2 regions of the Massilia sp. CFBP9026 genome follow, and region 2 is predicted to be linked to the other one. Evidence: predicted binding sites of a transcription regulator. Region 2 holds the regulator's gene; the other holds the start of a gene.
What was found. Region 2 encodes LexA, which represses DNA repair genes until DNA is damaged. Its sites were predicted from a motif close to ACTGTATNNNNATACAGT; they were not measured.

Region 1: a site for LexA is predicted at 1,827-1,844, ahead of recA (recombinase RecA). Genes of this name have one in related genera too.

Annotation. Positions count from the first base shown of each region.
Region 1 is NZ_JAXCWH010000002.1:389,504-395,532, reverse strand. It holds gene SOM28_RS05900 (sensor histidine kinase) at 1-876, opposite strand, end outside; gene SOM28_RS05895 (response regulator transcription factor) at 873-1,613, opposite strand; gene recA (recombinase RecA) at 1,907-2,983, shown strand; gene recX (recombination regulator RecX) at 3,068-3,535, shown strand; gene SOM28_RS05880 (DUF2889 domain-containing protein) at 3,972-4,535, shown strand; gene sucC (ADP-forming succinate--CoA ligase subunit beta) at 4,604-5,773, shown strand; gene sucD (succinate--CoA ligase subunit alpha) at 5,792-6,029, shown strand, end outside.
Region 2 is NZ_JAXCWH010000006.1:100,123-106,151, forward strand. It holds gene purF (amidophosphoribosyltransferase) at 1-93, shown strand, start outside; gene SOM28_RS15870 (cystathionine gamma-synthase family protein) at 108-1,349, shown strand; gene SOM28_RS15875 (tetratricopeptide repeat protein) at 1,470-2,186, shown strand; gene lexA (transcriptional repressor LexA) at 2,320-2,949, opposite strand; gene SOM28_RS15885 (hypothetical protein) at 3,135-3,353, opposite strand; gene rpsF (30S ribosomal protein S6) at 3,577-3,981, shown strand; gene priB (primosomal replication protein N) at 4,027-4,317, shown strand; gene rpsR (30S ribosomal protein S18) at 4,347-4,637, shown strand; gene rplI (50S ribosomal protein L9) at 4,669-5,121, shown strand; gene SOM28_RS15910 (replicative DNA helicase) at 5,231-6,029, shown strand, end outside.

The DNA.
Region 1 (6,029 bases), on a different contig from region 2:
GGCGTCGGCAATGAAGCGCTTCTGCATCGCCATCGATTCGCCCAGGCGCTCGAGCATGTCGTTGAAGGAGCCGACCAGCGGCGAGATCTCTTCCGGCACCTGGCGCGGATCGATCGGCGACAGGTCGTCCTGGGGCCGGGCGCGGATGCGCTGCTGCAGCTCGGCCAGCGGGGTCAGTCCGCGCGACAGCGCGAACCAGACCAGCGCCAGGATCACCGGCAGGATGATGAACTGGGGCAGGATCACGCCCTTGATGATCTCGCCCGCCAGGTGCGCGCGCTTGTCGAGCGTCTCCGCCACCTGTACCAGCGCAAGGGGCGGCTCGAGCGGCGGCTGCGGGGAACGTTCATGCAGTGGGTCGAGGTTGACATAGGTGTAGGCGACCCGGATCGGTGTGCCATGGATGCTGTCGTTGCGGAACTCGACCGCGCCGCTGCGCGCATGCTCGTCGGCCGCGTCCATCCGCGGACGCGGCAGGTCGCGGTCGCCGTCCAGCAGCTCGCCGTCGGGCCCGGCCAGCAGGTAATACACGCTGTCGACGTCGTCGGCGCGCAGGATGTCGCGGCCGGACGGATGCAGCTGGCCGGCCGCCTTGCCGCCCACGCTGCGGATCTGCTGGCCCAGCACCGTGACCCGGTCTTCGAGCGCATCGTCGAAGGGCTGGTTGGCGATCGACTTGGCAACGAGATAGGTGATGGCGATGCTCATCGGCCACAGCAGCAGCAGCGGGGCCAGCATCCAGTCGAGGATCTCGCCGAACAGCGAGTGCCGGATGTTCTCGTCCGGTTCTGGATTTGGCGGGACGTAGGTCGGCTCGGCCGTCGTGGCCGGGGTGTACTCGGGGCCGGCCGTGAAACCGGCGTCGCGTTCGTTCACCTGTCGGCGACGGTTGCCGTTGCCGCTGACGTTGCAGCGGCGCGTTCGGCCAAGGCCGCCGCCGCGGCCTCGGAGAACTTCTCGAGGCAGTAGCCCAGGCCGCGTACGGTGGCGATGCGCACGCCGCCGACCTCGATCTTCTTGCGCAGGCGGTGCACATAGACCTCGATCGCGTTGTTCGAGACTTCTTCTCCCCATTCGCACAGATGGTCGACCAATTGTTCCTTGGATACCAGGCGGCCGGTGCGCGCCAGCAGCACCTCGAGCAGGCCGAGCTCGCGCGCCGACAGGTCGAGCATCTGGTCGTTGATGTAGGCGCTGCGGCCGACCTGGTCGTAGACCAGCGGGCCGTGGCGCACCACGGTCGGGCCGCCGCCGGCGCCGCGGCGGGTAAGGGCGCGCACCCGCGCCTCGAGTTCGGACAGGGCGAACGGCTTGGCCATGTAGTCGTCGGCGCCCAGGTCGAGGCCTTCCACGCGCTGCTCGACGGAATCGGCGGCGGTGAGGATCAGGACCGGCAGCAGCGAGGCGCGGGCGCGCAGGCGGCGCAGCACTTCGAGCCCCGACATCTTCGGCAGGCCGAGGTCGAGGATGAGCAGGTCGAACTCCTGGGTGGAGAGGGCGGTGTCGGCATCCTGGCCGTTCTTGACGTAATCGATAGCGTAGCCGGACTGGCGCAGGGATCGCGTCAGGCCGTCGGCAAGTACGCTATCATCTTCGGCGAGCAGAATTCGCATGGTGGCACCTCGGTTATAGGTTGATACGTCGTTCCCGCGCAGGCGGGAACCCAATCCGTATGCACTGTGACTGCGGTTTTCGCTAGCGGTTGGTGCAGAACTTGGATCCCCGCCTGCGCGGGGATGACGTGTATTGTGTTTGATTTGTCGCAACAATGCGAGTCTCACCCCATTTATTGACAAAATGGTTACGTATTAGTGCTTGCAAAAACCACTGGATTTTTATACAGTAGTGGCTATTGAAGTGCGCGTGCGCGCCCACACCTTGCCTACTCCACGATTGAAAGTACACCATGGACGACAAAAAATCCGCATTGAACGCCGCTGAAAAGGGCAAGGCGCTGGCAGCCGCCCTGGCGCAAATCGAAAAGCAGTTCGGCAAGGGGTCGGTCATGCGCATGGATGCCAATGCGCCGGTCGAAGAAGTGCAGACTGTTTCCACCGGCTCGCTGGGCCTCGACATCGCCCTGGGCGTCGGCGGCCTGCCGCGTGGCCGTATCGTCGAGATCTACGGCCCTGAATCGTCGGGTAAAACCACCCTGACGCTGCAGACCATCGCCCAGATGCAAAAACTGGGTGGCACCTGCGCCTTCATCGACGCCGAGCACGCGCTCGACGTTACCTATGCCCAAAAACTGGGCATCAACCTGAGCGACCTGCTGATCTCGCAGCCGGACACCGGCGAGCAAGCACTCGAAATCACCGACGCCCTGGTGCGTTCGGGCAGCGTCGACCTGGTGGTCATCGACTCGGTGGCGGCACTGACCCCGCGCGCCGAGATCGAAGGCGATATGGGCGACTCGCTGCCGGGCCTGCAGGCACGCCTGATGTCGCAAGCGCTGCGCAAGCTCACCGGTTCGATCAACCGCACCAATACGCTGGTGATCTTCATTAACCAGATCCGCATGAAGATCGGCGTCATGTTCGGCAGCCCGGAGACGACCACCGGCGGTAACGCACTGAAGTTCTACGCCTCCGTGCGCCTGGACATCCGTCGTACCGGCTCGATCAAGTCGGGTGACGAAGTGATCGGTAATGAAACCAAGGTCAAGGTCGTCAAGAACAAGATCGCGCCACCGTTCAAGGAGGCCCACTTCGACATCCTGTACGGAGCTGGCACCTCGCGCGAAGGCGAAATCCTGGACCTGGGCGCCGACAACAAGATCGTCGAGAAGTCGGGCTCGTGGTACAGCTATAACGGCGAGCGCATCGGCCAGGGCAAGGACAATGCCCGTCAGTTCCTGGTGGATCGTCCAGCCCTGGCGCGTGAAATCGAGAACAAGGTCCGTGCCGCCCTGGGCGTGCGCGAACTGCCGCCGGCGGCAGCCGGTGGCGACGACAAGCCGAAGCTGCAGGCAGTTGGTGAGTAATCGCCTGGCGAGGGCGGCGCGGCAGGGTAGCGCCGCGGGTTTCTACCCGTTCGTTCTCGCCATGTTGTCGATCACGGTGTCCCCATGCCAGCTCCTGCACTAAGCCTCAAGGCGCGCGCGCTGCGCTACCTGTCGCAGCGCGAGCACAGCCGGTTCGAGTTGCGGCGCAAGCTGGCCAAGTATGCCCAGGAAGACGAAGACGTCGACGCCCTCCTGGATTTCCTTGAAAAGAATAACTGGCTGTCGCAGGAACGTTTCGCCGAATCCCTGATCAACCGTAAGGCCAGCCGCTACGGCAATAGCCGTGTGGTGGCCGAACTGCAAAGCCATGGCGTCACCGGCGATGCGCTGGTTGAGATCAAGGCCGGGCTGTCCGACAGCGAGACGGCGCGCGCCGTCGAAGTCTGGCAGCGCAAGTTCGGCACGGTCGCCACCGACGCGGCGATGCGGGCCAAGCAGATGCGCTTTCTGTTGCAGCGCGGCTTTTCGCAGCGTGCGGCACGGGTGGCGATGCAGGGTAGTCCTGCGGACGATGAGTTCGATGTGAGCTGATGGATGTCGGTTCATCGGCCCGATTGCTCCAGGCGCCAGCGTGGAGCGTCATCCCCGATATGCTTAGACGCATATTCCTCAACGGGCGATGGCGCTGCACGCTGGCGCTTTTTGCCGTCTGGGCATTCCAGGTCGCTGACTGATCCTATCCCAAATACATATCTTTCATTCACGTTGTGAATAGGGTGGGGGCTGTCATTCAAGACAGGCGAATAATATAAGCGGCAAACGCGCCGTCATATTCCCTTGAAGTCCCTTCATCTCCTCGTAGTAACCCTTACCCACCTTTCTTTCCCATGCGCCGCTGTGGACGCTGTGCTAAACTTTGCGGGTTTAAGCAGCGCCGCATGAGCGGTTGTTGTCGCAGAAGCTGCGGCAACGTGCAAGTAGCACACCGGCTGCATCACTAACCGCCGTCTCGACGGCACTGGTATTTATGCCTTTGTCACCTCCCGTATCGCGCTCGCTCCGGCATACGCGCGCCATCACAGTCGAAGCGTTCGCGCGCGACGATGGCTTGTGGGACCTCGATGCCAGCATCCGCGATGTGAAAACGCGTACTGTCGCGCTTGCTTCCGGCGAACGGCCCGGCGGCACGCCGGTGCACGACCTCAAGCTGCGTGTAACCATTGACCGCGACCTCAACATCGTCGATGCCGAAGCCGCATCCGATGCCGTCCCGTATCCGGGCTACTGCGATACCATCGGCCCTGCCTACAAGAAGTTGATCGGGCTCTCGCTCGTGAACCATTTCCGGTTGCATCTGAAAGACCGCCTATCCGGCGTACTCGGCTGCACCCATTTGACCGAATTGGCCCAGGTGCTGCCGACCGCAGCCTTGCAAGCCTTTGCTGACGACAATGTCGACGCCCCAGGTGGGCTCGGCGGCTCGTCAACCGACCGTCCATTTGAGCTCGACCGTTGCCATGCCCTGCGCAGCGACGGCCCTGCCGTGGCCAAATACTACCCACGCTGGTCGATCAAGGCCGTCTCGGGTTAGCGTTCGTCGTTTTTACTTTTGTAGTTCAACCGTATTTCTAATTCAGTAATAGAAGAAGGGAAGCCAGCATGAAGATCCATGAGTACCAGGGCAAAGAGATCCTCCGAAAATTCGGGGTGACCGTTCCGCGCGGCATTCCGTGCATGTCGGTCGAAGACGCTGTCAAAGCCGCTGAAGAGCTGGGCGGTCCGGTCTGGGTCGTCAAGGCACAGATCCACGCTGGCGGCCGCGGCAAAGGCGGTGGCGTCAAGGTCGCCAAGTCGATCGAGCAAGTCAAGGAATACTCCGAGCAGATCATGGGCATGCAGCTGATCACTCATCAGACCAGCCCTGAAGGCCAGAAAGTGCGTCGCCTGATGATCGAAGAAGGCGCCGACATCAAACAAGAGCTGTACGTGTCGCTAGTCACCGACCGCGTCACCCAGAAAGTCGTGCTGATGGCCTCGTCGGAAGGCGGCATGGACATCGAAGAAGTCGCGCACAGCAACCCAGAAAAAATCCACAATGTCGTGATCGACCCTAAAGTCGGCCTGACCGATGCGCAGGCTGACGATGTCGCCGCCAAGATCGGCGTGCCTGCTGGCTCGATCGCCGATGCCCGCGCCAACCTGCAAGGCCTGTACAAAGCCTACTGGGAAACCGACGCATCGCTGGCCGAGATCAACCCACTGATCGTCACCGGCAGCGGCAAGATCATCGCCCTGGACGCGAAGTTCAACTTCGACGCCAACGCCCTGTATCGCCGTCCAGAAATCGTCGCCTACCGCGACCTGGACGAAGAAGATCCAGCTGAAGTCGAAGCATCGAAATTCGACCTGGCCTACATCTCGCTCGACGGCAATATCGGCTGCCTGGTGAACGGCGCCGGCCTGGCCATGGCGACCATGGACACCATCAAGCTGTTCGGCGGCGAGCCGGCCAACTTCCTGGACGTGGGCGGTGGCGCTACGGCCGAGAAAGTGACCGAAGCCTTCAAGATCATGCTGAAGAACCCTGACCTGAAAGCTATCCTGGTCAACATCTTCGGCGGCATCATGCGTTGCGACGTCATTGCCGAAGGCGTGATAGCTGCTTCGAAAGCCGTGTCGCTGCAAGTGCCACTGGTCGTGCGCATGAAGGGCACCAACGAAGATCTGGGCAAGAAGATGCTGGCTGAATCGGGCCTGCCGATCATCGCCGCAGACACGATGGAAGACGCAGCGAAGTCGGTCGTTGCCGCCGCCGCTGGTAAAGCCTAATTCGCTAAGGAAATAAAAATGTCGATTCTGATCAACAAAGATACCAAAGTAGTCACCCAGGGCATCACCGGCAAGACCGGCCAGTTCCACACCCGTATGTGCCGCGACTACGCGAACGGCAAGGAAGCCTTCGTTGCTGGCGTGAACCCGAAGAAAGCCGGCGAAGATTTCGAAGGCATTCCAATTTTCGCTAACGTTGCTGAAGCCAAGAAAGAAACCGGCGCCAACGTGTCGGTGATCTATGTCCCACCAGCAG
Region 2 (6,029 bases):
GAATCGGCACGCCACGCCCCGTCGAGCAAGGACGGCAACGAGGACAAGGTGCGTACCCAGCTCAACCTGAACCCGCCGGTGGCCGCCGAGTAAGGCCGGGAAAAACCATGTCGGATAACAAGCGCTACGGCTTCACCACCACCATCCTGCACAACGATCGCCGCAAGACGATCGAGCAGGGTTCGCTGCACAAGCCGGTGCACACCTCGGTCGCCTTTGGCTATGCCGATGCGCGCCAGCTGGCGTCGGTGTTCCAGGGCAAGGAGCCGGGCTTCCGCTACGGCCGCCAGGGCAACCCGACGGTGTCGGCCCTGGAAGACAAGATCAGCAAGATGGAAGACGGCGTCGCCACCCTGTGCTTTGGCACCGGCATGGCGGCGATCGGCGCGCTGTTCCAGGCGCTGCTCAAGACCGGCGACCACATCGTGTCGTCGAGCTTCCTGTTCGGGAACACCAACAGCCTGTGGCAGACGGTGGCGGGGCAGGGCGTCGACGTCGCTTTCGTCGACGCCACCGACGTGGCCCAGGTCGAAGCGGCCTTGCAGCCGAACACCCGCCTGGTATTCGTCGAGACCATCGCCAATCCGCGCACGCAAGTGGCGGACCTGGCCCGCATCGGCGAACTGTGCCGTGCGCGCGGCATCCTGTACGTGGTCGACAATACGATGACCACGCCCTGGCTGTTCCGTCCGAAAGACGTGCATGCCGGGCTGGTGGTCAATTCGCTGACCAAGTCGATCGGCGGCCACGGCATCGCACTGGGCGGTGCGCTGACCGATACCGGCCTGTTCGACTGGGCCGCGTATCCGAACATCGCCCAGAACTTCAGAAAGCAGCCGCCCGCCGCGCAAGGCATGGCCCAGCTGCGGGCCAAGGCGCTGCGCGACTTCGGCGCCGCGCTGGGGCCGGAAGCGGCGCACCACATCGCGGTCGGCGCCGAGACGCTGGCCCTGCGCATGGAGCGCACCTGCGCCAATGCGCTGGCGCTGGCGACGATGCTGGAAGCCGACGAACGCGTCGCTGCCGTCCATTATCCGGGCCTGGCCTCGCACCCGCAGCACGCGATCGTCGAGGGGCTGTTCCGCTCCGGCGGTTCGCTGCTGAGCTTCGAGCTGAAAGATGACATCGACCCGTTCGACTACCTGAATCGCCTGAAGCTCGCGATCCCGGCCTCGAACCTGGGCGACAACCGGACGCTCGTGATTCCGGTGGCGCACACGATCTTCTTCGAGATGGGCCCCGAGCGGCGCGCCAGCATGGGCATCGCGGAAGGCTTGATCCGGGTGTCGGTGGGCATCGAGGACACCGATGACCTGGTGGGCGACTTCCGCCAGGCGCTGGATGCGTAAAGCGGGGTAAAACTGTCATCACAGGGCCGGCAAATGCCGGCCCTGTCATTTTTGCGGTTGAGCCCAGCCGTAAAACACGGCTATCATGGACTTTTACCAGCTCAGCCTTACGGTATGCCCATGAAACGATTCCTGTCCTGCCTGTCCCTCGCGGTATCCGTCGCGTTCAGTGGCGCCGCCTTCGCCGGCGAACTCGAGGACGCCAATGCCCTGTTCGAGAAAAAAGACTATGCGGGCGCGCTCAAGCTGTACACCAAGCTGGCCAACGCTGGCAATCCGCAGGCCCAGCAGCAACTGGGCCAGATGTACTGGTATGGCGAGGCCGGCGCGGTCGACGAAGCCAAGGCGAAGGAATGGTTTGAAAAGTCGGCCGCCAAGGGCAACAAGGTCGCCGCCGACTCGCTCGTGATCATGCAGCAGCGTGGCGAACGCCGCGCCGAGATCGATTACTGGATCAAGGGCTACGATGGCGCCGACCTGCAGTCGGGCGAGTACCGCTGCCCGTCGCCGCGCATCCCGGCGGTGTCGAAGGTGAACGACGAGATCGAGCGCGTTAACAAGGCCGTGACCGGCTGGCAGGATTGCTATAACAAGATGGTGACCAATCTCAACGAACAATCGCCGCTGACCAAGCGCATCCCGGCCGACATCGCCAAGCTGATGAACAAGCAGGAAACCGAAGCCTCGACCGCCTACCTGGAGCAGGTGCGCCAGAACATCGCCGAGGGAGCGAAGGTCAATTCGAAGATGGTATTGGCCGATTTCGCCGCCTGGCGCAGCGCGACCGAGGCATTCGTGGACCAGCACAATTCGGTGGTCAACAAGGCCAAGCAGTAAAGACTGCCTGTAAACGTCGTTCCCGCGAAGGCGGGAACCCAAGCCCTCAGCGCTGCCACGATCGCTTATTGTGGCGGCGACTCATGCAAACTGGGGTTCCCGCCTTCGCGGGAACGACGGATCGACGGCTATATCAGTTCCAGCTGCGCATCAGCCCCACCGCCAACCCCTCGAGCGCGAACTCTTCGTCGGGCGTGACTTCGATGACCTTGAAGTCCGGGTTCTCGGGCAGCAGCTCGACCAGGTCGCCCGTCTTGCGGTAGCGCTTGACGGTGACTTCCTCGCCCAGGCGGGCGACCACGATCTGGCCGTTCTTGGCGCTGTCGATTTTCTTGACCGCCAAAAAGTCGCCATCCATGATGCCGGCGTCGCGCATCGACCAGCCTTTTACCTTGAGCAAAAAGTCGGGCCGCGCCGCGAACATCGCGGTGTCGACGTTATAGGTCGCTTCGACGTGTTCCTGCGCCAGGATGGGATTGCCGGCGGCGACGCGGCCGACCAGCGGCAGCGACATCAGGGAGGGCGGCGGCATCGGGATCTGCTCGACGCTGGCGCCGACCAGGCGGATGCCGCGCGAGGTGCCCGGCGAAATCTCGATCGCGCCCTTGCGCGCCAGGGCTTGCAGGTGTTCTTCGGCCGCATTCGCCGAGCGGAAGCCCAGTTCGGCCGCGATTTCGGCCCGGGTTGGAGGAAAACCCGTGTTCTCGATCGCTTCCTTGATCAGGTTAAGGATCTGTTCTTGCCTTGCAGTGAGCTTGAGCATAAATATCTTGCAGCAACGGGTTGTAGAGGTAAACTGTATTTTTGTACAGTATTCTACTCTGCGCAAGGGAAATCGATAAAAAAACAGGAAATATTCGTTAAAGCTCAGGCATTTGCGTCGATTCGGCAAGCCCGGCCGGAGCCCGGTCGCCGGGCGGCGACCGGAGGGTGACGATGGTCAGTGCATCAGCACTCGGTTTCGTTGGACTCGAGATAGAAGTCGGTCTTGACGCCGTTATACAGTTTCCATTTGCCGGCGCAGGTGAATTCGCCATCGCCGACCACGGTGGTGTAGCTGGCGTCGGAGTAGTACGTGATGATGTAGCCGTATTGCGGTTTCGCGATCGCGACGGTGGCGACGGCGAGGCCGGCGACGAGGGCAAGGGCAGTGAGTTGACGTTTCATCGATGACATCCTTGGGTTGCGCTGCATTTCAGGAGACAACTTGGCCGCCGCAGCCTGGCTGGGCGAGTTCATCCATCATAGGCCTGCCGGTCCCCGCGCCGGCAGTGCAGAGCTGGTAGTTGCGCAAGCTCCGGGCACCGGTTATACTGGCGGGCTTTCCCTTCCCACACTCGTCTTGACGCCGAGGTGGGCATTTATGTAAAACGTCCTCAAGGAGTAATGCATGCGTCATTATGAAATCGTTTTTATCGTCCATCCGGACCAGAGCGAGCAAGTCCCGGCGATGATCGAGCGTTACAAGACCACGGTGACCAGCCGCGGCGGTAACATCCATCGCGTGGAAGACTGGGGCCGCCGCCAGATGGCTTACCAGATCCAGAAGCTGCCAAAAGCTCACTACATCTGTCTGAACATCGAATGCGACAACGAGACCCTGGTCGAGCTGGAAACCGCATTCAAGTTCAATGATGCCGTTCTGCGTCATCTGACCGTCAAGATGAAGAAAGCAGAAACCGCACCGTCGCCGATGATGAAATCGGTGCAGCGCGAAGACGCAGCCAAGAGCCACCGTGCAGAAGCCGCTGCTCCAGCAGCAGCTGCTCCAGCCGCTGCCGCTGCCGCTGCCTAAGATTTTTTCCAGGAATTCGTAACAAGCAAGTAGTAGAAGAACCGGGTGAACCAGCTCCAGCTCGTGGCGACCATCGCCGAGCGTGACGTACTGCGCTACACCCCGGCCGGCGTGCCGATCGTTTCAGCCGTCCTGATGCACAGTTCGCATCAGCGAGAGGCAGGGGTCGATCGCCTGGTCGAGTTCGAAGTCCCCGCGTTCGCCGCGGGCGAGATTTCGGGCAGGTTCGGCAGCGCCGAGCTGGGCGCCAGCTACCGCTTCGATGGATTCCTTGCTCGAAAAAATCGCAACAGCAAAGCCCTGGTGTTTCACATCATTGATTTCAGTGCCGCTTAACCGGCAATTTAGATATACAGGAGCCTCAAATGGCATTCGGTAAAAAGTTCGACAAAAACAAAGCTAAAGAAAAACTCAAGCGCAAACAGCAGAACCCGCTGTTCAAGCGCAAGAAGTTCTGCCGCTTCACCGCCGCTGGCGTTGAACAGGTTGACTACAAAGACGTCGACACCCTGAAGGACTTCGTCCAGGAAAACGGCAAGATCATGCCAGCACGTCTGACCGGCACCAAGGCGCACTACCAGCGCCAGGTCGACACCGCCATCAAGCGCGCCCGCTACCTGGCGCTGCTGCCGTACACCGACCTGCACCACGGTTAATCGGTTACGTCAGCTATCCTGGAGATAAAACATGCAAATCATTCTGTTGGAAAAAGTCATCAACGTCGGCAACCTGGGCGACGTCGTCAAAGTCAAGGACGGTTACGCACGTAACTTCCTGATCCCACAAAAGATGGCCCGCCGCGCTACCGCCGGCGCCGTCGCCGAGTTCGAAGCCAAGCGCGCCGAACTGGAAAAAGCAGCCGCCGAGAAACTGGCAGCCGCCCAAGCCCAAGGCGACAAGCTGAGCGGCCTGACCGTCACCATCGGCCAGAAGGCCGGCGTCGACGGACGTCTGTTCGGTTCGGTCACCAATGCCGACATCGCTGAAGCGCTGACCAAGCAAGGCTTCCCGGTCGAAAAAGCTGCCGTTCGCCTGCCGACTGGCCCGCTGAAGACCACCGGCGAATTCCCGGTTGCAGTCGCCCTGCACACCGACGTCGTGTCGGAAATCACCATCGCTGTCGTGGGCGAAGCTGCCTAAGCGAATGCTGAACTGAAGTAAAAGCTGTACACAAAAAAGCCGGGTTCTCCCGGCTTTTTTGCTTTTGAAACTCACCAATTATGACAGCCGTGTGACAGGAGAAGGTATAATGCCGCCCATGAACGCAGCACCCTCAGACCCGCAGATCGAAGCGCTGCGCATCCCCCCGCATTCCATCGAAGCAGAGCAGTCCGTCATTGGCGGCCTGCTGCGCGATAATGCCGCCTGGGACCGCATCGCCGACTTCATGCATGCGGAAGACTTCTACCGTTACGATCACCGCATCATCTTCGAACAGATGGTCCGCCTGATCAATGCCGGCAAGCCGGCCGACGTGATCACGGTCTATGAAGCCTGCAACCAGCTCGGCAAGGCCGAGGAGGTGGGTGGCCTGCAATACCTGAACGCGATGGCGCAGAACACGCCGTCGGCCGCCAATATCCGCCGCTACGCCGAGATCGTGCGCGACCGCGGCATCCTGCGCCAGCTGATCACCGTCGCCGACGAGATTTCCGGCAATGCCTTCAATCCGCAGGGCAAGGAAGTCAAGCAGATGCTCGACGAGGCGGAATCGCAGATCTTCGCCATCGCCGAGCAGGGCGCCCGCGGCGCCCAGGGCTGGCTGGCGGTACAGCCGCTGCTGACCCAGGTGGTCGAGCGCATCGACGAACTCTACTCGCGCGAGAACCAGGGCGAAATCACCGGCGTGCCGACCGGCTTCATCGACCTCGACCGCATGACATCAGGCCTGCAGCCGGGCGACCTGGTCATCGTCGCCGGCCGTCCGTCGATGGGCAAGACCGCGTTCTCGGTGAATATCGGCGAGAACGTCGCGATCGAGGCCGGCCTGCCGGTCGCCGTGTTCTCGATGGAGATGGGCGGCACCCAGCTGGCCATGCGTATGCTCG